DNA from 2 places in the Streptomyces sp. NBC_00483 genome. Region 2 is predicted to be linked to the other one. Evidence: riboswitches for the same ligand, from Rfam matches in the RefSeq annotation. Region 2 holds a riboswitch; the other holds the start of a gene.
The links. A riboswitch is a leader RNA that binds a small molecule or an ion and turns the genes downstream of it on or off. The one in region 2 is predicted to bind S-adenosylmethionine.
Positions count from the first base shown of each region.

Region 1: linked by a shared signal. The riboswitch ahead of OHA73_RS14125 (aminotransferase class V-fold PLP-dependent enzyme) and the one ahead of thrC (threonine synthase) in region 2 are both predicted to bind S-adenosylmethionine.

Region 1 covers NZ_CP107880.1:3,194,558-3,198,963, forward strand. The annotation lists gene OHA73_RS14110 (rhomboid family intramembrane serine protease) at 1-285, shown strand, start outside; gene OHA73_RS14115 (Lrp/AsnC family transcriptional regulator) at 282-563, shown strand; partial or broken gene OHA73_RS45755 (glycerate kinase) at 527-880, shown strand; gene OHA73_RS14125 (aminotransferase class V-fold PLP-dependent enzyme) at 832-2,205, opposite strand; SAM riboswitch class IV at 2,397-2,530, opposite strand; gene trpD (anthranilate phosphoribosyltransferase) at 2,618-3,682, opposite strand; gene qcrB (cytochrome bc1 complex cytochrome b subunit) at 3,816-4,406, opposite strand, start outside.
Region 2 covers NZ_CP107880.1:5,430,321-5,434,726, reverse strand. The annotation lists gene OHA73_RS24360 (ubiquitin-like small modifier protein 1) at 95-370, opposite strand; gene thrC (threonine synthase) at 406-1,713, opposite strand; SAM riboswitch class I at 1,732-1,886, opposite strand; gene OHA73_RS24350 (glucosyl-3-phosphoglycerate synthase) at 2,050-2,997, shown strand; gene OHA73_RS24345 (DUF7927 domain-containing protein) at 3,036-4,406, shown strand, end outside.

The DNA of each region.
Region 1 (4,406 bases), 2.2 Mb from region 2:
GTCCTCGGCGCGTTCCTCTTCTTGTTCCCCGAAGCCCGCGTGACGAGCCTGTTCCCCTTCCTCCTGTTTCTGCCGCTGCGGTTTCCGGCGTGGGTGGTGCTGCCGTTCTGGGTGTCGCTGCAGTGGGTGGCGGCGGGGCAGGACAGCCAGGGGCCGGGGGTGGCGTATCTGGCGCACCTCGTGGGGTTCTCCGTCGGGTTCCTCTACGCGTGGGTGAGGTACAGGGGGCGGGCTAGAGTTGAGGCGACCCATGCCACGGCCACCGAGGGAGACAGCCAGCCGTGATCACCGCGATCGTGCTCATCAAGACCAGCGTGGACCGGATCCCCGAGATCGCCGAGTCGATCGCGGCTCTGGACAACGTGAGCGAGGTCTTCTCCGTCACCGGCACCTACGACCTGATCGCCATGGTCCGGGTCGCCCGCCACGACGATCTGGCGGACGTCATCCCCGGGAAGATCAGCAAGATCCAGGGCGTCGAGGGCACGGACACGCACGTCGCGTTCCGTACGTACTCGCAGCACGACCTGGAGGCGGCGTTCGCGATCGGCCTCGACGCGTAGCGCCTCCGCGCGAAAAGCCCCGTATGAAGGAGACCGAGATCCGGGTGGCGTGCAATCCGTTCAACGTCCTGTGCGGGGAGCGCGGCGTCACCCGCGTCTTCGGCCCACAGAAGGGCGCGACGCCCACGCAGGTCGAACAGCCGGCGGCCGGCCTGGGCCGCGGCGGCGAGTTCCTCACGGACGCCACCGAGCGGGCCCTACGGATGATCGTCCTCGGCAGCCGACTCCGTACGGCCCCTCAGCCGGATCGGGCGACCCCCAATCCGGATCAGGCGCTCGCCGTGTCCGGCACGCAACGCCCGTCCTCGGTGCGGTAGTTCCACCGCGCGCCGTCCTGGACGAGCTCCTTCACGGCGGCCACGAAACGCTCCACGTGCTCGTCCGGCGTGCCGGCGCCGAAGCTGACGCGGATGGCGTTGAGCGACTTCTCGCCCGGCGCGGCCTCCGGGGCGCCGCACTCGCCCTGCTGCTGCGGGTCGGAGCCGAGCAGCGTGCGCACCAGCGGGTGGGCGCAGAACAGGCCGTCACGGACCCCGATCCCGTACTCGGCGGAGAGCGCGGCGGCAAAGTGCGAGGAGTTCCAGCCGTCGACGACGAAGGACAGCACGCCCACGCGCGGCGCATCGTCCCCGAACAGGGACAGCACCTTCACCTCGGGCACCTCGGCGAGGCCCTCCTGGACCTTGCGGATCAGGTATTGCTCGCGGGCGACGAGGTTGTCGAACCCGGCCTCGGTGAGCGCCTTGCAGGCGGAGGCGATGGAGTACACACCGATGACGTTCGGCGAACCGGCCTCGTGGCGGGCGGCGGTGGCGTGCCACTCGACGTCCACGCCACCGTCCGTGCGGCGCGCGACCTTCTTGGACGCGCCACCACCGGCGAGGTACGGCTCGGCCTCCGTCAGCCAGTCGGAGCGGCCGGCGAGCACACCCGAGCCGAACGGGGCGTACAGCTTGTGCCCGGAGAAGGCGACCCAGTCGACGTCCAGGTCCTGGACGGAGACCGGGTGGTGGGGCGCGAGCTGCGCGGCGTCGAGCACGATGCGGGCACCGTGCGCGTGAGCGGCCGCCGCGAGCTCGCGCACCGGCCAGAGCTCACCGGTGACGTTGGAGGCACCGGTGACGCAGACGAGGGCCGGACCGTAGGGGTCGCGGTCGGCGAGGGCGCGCTCCAGGGTGGCGACGGCCTCGCCGGGGGTGCGCGGCGCGTTCAGGTACGTCACGCGGGCGTCGCGCCACGGCAGCAGCGACGCGTGGTGCTCGGTCTCGAAGACGAACACCTCGCAGCCGGCGGGCAGCGCGGCGGCGAGCAGGTTGAGCGAGTCGGTGGTGGACCGGGTGAAGACGACCTGGTCGTCCTCGCGGCAGCCGAGGAACTCGGCGACGGCGACCCGGGAGTTCTCGAACAGGTCCGTCGACAGCTGCGACAGGTACCCGGCGCCGCGGTGCACGCTCCCGTAGTACGGCGCGTAGGCGGCGACGTCGTCCCAGACCCGCTGGAGGGCGGGCGCGCTGGCGGCGTAGTCGAGGGCGGCGTACGTGACCTCGCCGCCGTGGACGAGCGGCACGGTGACGTCCCGGCCGAGGACCTGAAGCGGGGCGATGGTCTGAGTACAGGCGGCGGCGTCGACGGAAACAGACATGAGTGAACTCCCTGGCGCGATAAGCGAATTGACCATGCCGGAACCAGAACCACGTGGCTCGACAGCATGGAAAGAAAGATGAAACGGGTACGCGGAGGCGGGGCCGAAACGCCCTATCGCATTCGCTTGCTCACGAGACTGCTCCCTTGAGGACCAGGACCCCAGGGCTGCGACATTCACCGATGTCGAGGGGCCCGCGCTTGCCGCACGCCTTGCTGCGCACGGCCTGGTCTTCACCCAGGGCACCCCGCCACGGACGGAGGGTTGCCGGACAGCGGGCTGGGGCCTTCTACAGTGAAATATCACCGCGCTGTCACTCATGACCTTGAAAAGCATCCTGCCACACGTCTCGGATACGGCAAGGGCGCAGTCCAAAATCCGGACTGCGCCCTGCGTCACATCTGACGCGTGCTCAGCGGTTGCTGGCCGCCACCCACCGCTCCAGGGCGGCCTTCGCCGCGCCGGAGTCGATCGACTCGGCCGCCCGGTCCATGCCGGCCCGGATCTGCTCCACGAGCGTGCCCTCGCCGGGCCGCACGGCCACCAGGGCCGCCGCCGAGTTCAGCAGCACCGCGTCGCGCACCGGCCCCTGCTCGCCGTCGAGGAGGCGCAGGGCGACCTCCGCGTTGTACGAGGGGTCGCCGCCGCGCAGCGCCTCGATGGGCACGATGTCGATGCCGACGTCGCGCGGGTCGAAGGACTCCTCGCGCACGGCGCCGTCGCGCACCACCCACACGCGCGACGTTCCCGTGGTGGTCAGCTCGTCGAGCCCGTCGTCACCGCGGAACACCAGGGAGGAGTTGCCGCGCTCGGCGAAGACCCCGGCCACGATCGGCGCCATCCGGGCATCGGCCACGCCGACGGCCTGCGCCTTCACCTTGGCCGGGTTGGTCAGCGGGCCCAGCAGGTTGAAAACCGTGCGGATGCCGAGCTGGCCGCGCGCGGCGCCCGCGTAGCGCAGCGCGGGGTGGAACTTTATGGCGAAGCAGAACGTGATGCCGGCTTCCTCGGCGACCTCGGGCACCCGCTTCGGCGACAGGTCGAGATTGACGCCGAGCTTCTCCAGTACGTCGGAGGAGCCCGAGGCGGAGGAGGCGGCACGGTTGCCGTGCTTGACGACCTTGGCGCCGGTGCCCGCGATGACGATCGCCGACATCGTGGAGATGTTGACGGTCTTGGCGCCGTCGCCGCCGGTGCCGACGATGTCGACGGTCTCGCCGGGCACCTCGATCACGTTGGCGTGCTCGTACATGCCGCGTACGAGACCGGTGATCTCCTGCACGGTCTCGCCCTTGGCGCGCAGCGCCACCGCGAACCCGGCGATCTGGGCGTCGGTCGCCTCGCCCCGCATGATCCGGTCCATCGCCCACGCGGTGTCGTCGGCGCTCTGGTCACGGCCTTCGAGCAGGCCGTTCAGGACGGCGGGCCAGGAACGGCCCGCCGCGGTGTTGCCTCCAGCGGGGTTCAAAGCGCTCATGGCCGCTCCTGTGTGCATCTGTGGGTCGAGGGTGGTGCCGACCCCACCCTATCCAGGTCCCGGGACCGCAAAGAGCCCCCGTCCAGGCACTGGACGAGGGCTCCCGCGGTGGCTTACAGCGACGATTCAGAGATCAGTGGTGGCCGTGGCCGCTGGTGATCTCCTTGTACTCCTCGGCGGTCGGCTTCGGGATCTGGTTGTTCTCCCCGTAGTAACCGCGCGAGAGCTTGCCACGCAGCTTCTGCAGCCGCGTGACCTTGCGCTCGACACCGTTCTCGTCGACCGCCGGGCCGAGCTCGACCGGCGCGTACTGCTCGTGCGCCGTGAGCGTGTGCAGGGCCTCCTGGTCGAGCGGCTCGTGCACCTCGACGAACTCACCGTGCGGCAGGCGCTTGATGATGCCGGACTCGCGTCCGTGCAGCACCTTGTCCTTGTCGCGGCGCTGGAGGCCGAGGCAGATCCGCTTGGTGACGATGAAGGCGATGACCGGTCCGACGAAGAACGCGATCCGGACGAACCAGGTGATCGCATTGATCGACAGGTGGAAGTGCGTGGCCCAGAGGTCGTTACCACCACCGATGAGCAGCACCATGTACCAGGTGATCCACGCGACACCGAAGGCCGTACGCGTCGGAGCGTTGCGCGGGCGGTCCAGGATGTGGTGCTCGCGCTTGTCGCCGGTGACCCAGGACTCGATGAACGGGTAGACCGCGATCGCGACCAG
Region 2 (4,406 bases):
AGAATTGCCCCCTCCGCTTCTCTTGCGGAGGGGGCAATTCAAGTAACTCTGCGTAAAACGGCGAAAGATCAGCCTCCGGCACTGTGCTTGATGGTCAGCCTCCGGCGACGGCCGGAATGATCGAGACGCCGGCGCCGTCCGGCGTCGCCGTCTGAAGGCCCTGCTCGAAGCGGACGTCGTCGTCGTTCACGTAGACGTTCACGAAGCGGCGCAGCTTGCCCTGGTCGTCGAGGACGCGGGCGGCGATGCCGGTGTGGTTCTTCTCGAGGTCGGAGATGACGTCGGCGAGGGTGGCGCCCTCGGCGGCGACCTCGGCCTTGCCGCCGGTGTAGGTGCGCAGGATGGTGGGGATGCGAACGTTGACGCTCATGCTGGTAACTCCTGTTGCTACAAGTTCGGTCGGGCTCAGAGGTCGGTGGCGAGGCCGGCCTCGCGGAACGCGTCCAGGTTGGGCCGGATCGTCGCGGTGGCCTGCGAGGACTCGGCGACCGCGTCCAGCGTCTTGAGACCGTCACCGGTGTTGAGGACCACCGTGGTCAGCGACGGGTCGATGAGGCCCGCCTCGATGAGCTTCTTGGTGACACCCAGCGTGACACCGCCCGCCGTCTCGGCGAAGATGCCCTCCGTCTGCGCGAGCAGCTTGATCGCGTCGACGACCTGCTCGTCGTTGACGTCCTCCACGGCGCCGCCGGTGCGGCGCGCGATGTCGAGGACGTACGGGCCGTCGGCCGGGTTGCCGATGGCGAGGGACTTGGCGATGGTGGTCGGCTTCTGCGGGCGGACCACGTCGTGGCCGCCCTTGTAGGCGACGGAGACCGGGGAGCAGCCCTCGGCCTGGGCGCCGAAGAGCTTGTAGGGCTTGTCCTCGACGAGCCCGAGCTTGATCAGCTCCTTCAGGCCCTTGTCGATCTTCGTGAACTGCGAGCCGGACGCGATCGGGATGACCAGCTGGTCCGGGAGCTGCCAGCCGAGCTGCTCGCAGATCTCGTACGCGAGCGTCTTGGAGCCCTCGCCGTAGTACGGGCGGAGGTTCACGTTCACAAAGCCCCAGCCCTCGCCCAGCGGGTCGCCGATGAGCTCGGAGCAGAAGCGGTTCACGTCGTCGTAGTTGCCCTCGATGGCGACGAGGTCACCGCCGTAGACACCGGCCATGACGACCTTGCCCTGCTCCAGGTCGTGCGGGATGAACACGCAGGACCGGAAGCCGGCACGGGCGGCGGCGGCGCCGACGGCGCCGGCCAGGTTGCCGGTGGAGGAGCAGGAGAGGGTGGTGAAGCCGAAGGCGCGGGCGGCCTCGATGGCCTGCGCGACGACGCGGTCCTTGAAGGAGTGCGTCGGGTTGCCGGAGTCGTCCTTGACGAACAACTTGCCCTCGGCGACGCCCAGTTCACGGCCGAGGTTGTCGGCCTTGACGAGCTTGGTCCAGCCGGGGTTCAGGTTCGGCCTCTCGGCGACGTCGGCCGGGACGGGCAGCAGCGGGGCGTAGCGCCAGATGTTGGCGGGGCCGGACTCGATCTGCTTGCGGAGCGCCTCGGGGTCACCGACGGGAAGGTCGTATGCGACTTCGAGGGGACCGAAACACTCGGCGCAGGCGAAGACGGGGCCGAGCGGAACGACGGCGCCGCACTCGCGGCAGGAAAGTCCGGAGGCCGGGCCCAGATCGACGGAGTCCGTCGTGGCGGCGGTTTCGGTGGCGACAGTCTGTACAGCCATGAGAGGCGAGGCCCTTTCTCCTCATCTTCCTCGCGACGCATCTCGCCACGAGACGGATTTGGCACCTTCACTAGCCGGGAGCCTCGCGGGCGCACTGCGGTGTGCGGACGAGACCGGCTGGAGGGTTGCCGGGGCTTCAACGGGCCGTATCCCTCTGCCCCTCTGGATGAGCGGTATTCGATTGTGTGGATTCAGTTGTGTGTGCGGCGGGCGACCCCCGACATGCGATGGTCACCGGCCTTGTTCAAGACTGTAACCGAAGGCCCGGACCCTTGAGATAGTCGTCCGATGCGCGAGATGGATCACATGTTGGTCCTGAGGGAAGGAACGCAGACCGTGCTGGAAGAGGTCGAGCGCTGGCTGAACAGGCGCTCCTGGTCCGTGGTCGACCATCCGCTGCACCGGTTGGTCGCCGCCAAGCAGGCCTCGGGCCGGACGGTGAGTGTCGTACTGCCCGCGCTGAACGAGGAGGAGACGGTCGGCGAGATCGTCTCCGAGATCCGGCGGACGCTGATGACGGACGCGGTGCCGCTCGTCGACGAGCTCGTCGTGATCGACTCCGGCTCCACGGACCGCACCTCCGAGGTCGCGGCTGCGGCCGGGGCGCGCGTCGAGCACCGGGACACGATCCTGCCGCGGATCCCGGTCAGGTCCGGCAAGGGTGAGGTGCTGTGGCGCTCCCTGTTCGTCACTTCCGGTGACATCGTGTGCTTCGTCGACGCCGATCTGAAGGAGTTCTCCGCGGACTTCGTCTCCGGCATCGTCGGGCCGCTGCTCACCGAGCCGGGCGTGGACTTCGTGAAGGCGATGTACGACCGTCCGCTGGCCGGGGCCGCGGGGCAGGGCGGCCGGGTGACCGAGCTGATGGCGCGGCCGATCCTCAATCTGCACTGGCCCCAACTGGCCGGATTCGTCCAGCCCTTGGGCGGCGAGTACGCGGCCCGGCGCTCGCTGCTCGAACGGCTCCCGTTCCCCGTCGGATACGGCGTGGAGCTCGGCCTGCTGGTGGACGCGCTGCACACCGTGGGCCTGGACGCGCTCGCCCAGGTCGACGTCGGTGTGCGCAAGCACCGGCACCAGGACGGGCAGGCGCTCGGCCGGATGGCGGCGGCGATCTACCGCACGGCCCAGCTCCGCCTCGCGCGCGGGCACCTCGTCAGGCCGGTGCTCACGCAGTTCGAGCGCGGGGAGGACGGCTTCGAGCCGCGTACCCACGAGGTCGACACGGAGGAGCGGCCGCCGATGATCGAAATCGGTGAGTATGCGGAGCGTCGCGTCGCATAAGCGCCGCATAATCATATGTTTTGTCTAACTTGCCCTTTATGTGGCTCAGACAATTCAAGGGCAGGTTCAAGGGCAGGGCGGCGTGCGCCGTCACCGCCACCCTCGCCGCCTGCCTGACGGGCATGGCGGGCCTGGCGCCGATCCCCGCCTCCGCGGACGTGGTCTCCCCCTTCGCCAAGCGCTACGACGAATCGATCTACGGCGACTTCAAGACCATCGGCAACACGGTCATGGGCTGCCCGACGGACGACGCCACCATGGCCGGACGCTGCGCCGTCGCCGCGAACGGCGAGGGCAAGGACAACAACAACACGTTCGTCATGCAGCGGATCAACACCGCAGGGACGACCGACGGCTACGGCTCCAGCACCGGCAGGGTCACCGTCCCGCCCGGCGCCCAGGTCGCCTACGCCCGCCTCTTCTTCGGCGGCAACGACGGCACGTACAAGGGCCCGAGCGGCGCCCAGCTGAAGCGCTGCGACATCTCCGGCGCCAATGTGGTCCCCTCGCCCGGCGACCCGCTGGACGCGGTCCCCTCGGTCGGTGTGAACGGCACGGCCCCGACCAAGGTCTCCCCCGACGACCTGGTCCAGGACCCCGCCTCCACCAGCGGCCCGCACTACTACACGGGCGAGGCCGACGTCACGAGCCTCTTCAGCGGCGTCACCGGCACCGGCGCGCCGATCCCGGTCTCCGTCGGCGACATCTGGGCGCCCACCGGCAAGGGCTGCGTGGCCGGCTGGTCGATGACCGTCGTCTACAAGTACGACGGCCCCAACGACGCCTACGCGCCGGACCGCCGCAACGTCTACATCTACGGCGGCCACGTCCTGCAGCGCTCCACCTCCCCCGCCACCCGGGTCACCGTGGACGGCTTCTACCGGACCTCGGGCACCCCGCACGCGAGCGTCACCGCGTACGAGGGCGACTGGAACACGCCGGGCGACAGGTTCGCCGTCGGCGGCCGGAACATCCCCGAGGCGCACACCGGCAACACCAACAACTTCTTCATCTCCGAGGACGACGGCGCCCTCGACCCGAAGATGGTCAACAACCTGAGCATCGACGCGAAGGAGTTCGACGTCTCGGGCAGCGGCTCCACGCGGGCCGTCGGGGACGAGCCGATCCCGGTCGGCTCGACCTCCACCACGCTCGACTTCTCCACCAAGGGCGACACCTACGTCCCCTCGGCGCTCGCCCTGTCCGTCCCGGTGCCCGACCTGGAGATCACCAAGACGGCGAGCCCGGCGAAGGTGGAGCCCGGCGACACGGTCACGTACACGGTGAAGGCGAAGAACGTCAGCCGACTGCCGTACCCCAACGCCAAGTTCACCGACGACCTCACCGAGAACCTCGACGACGCGACGTACAACAACGACGCCGAGGCGAGCATCGGGAACGTCGACTAC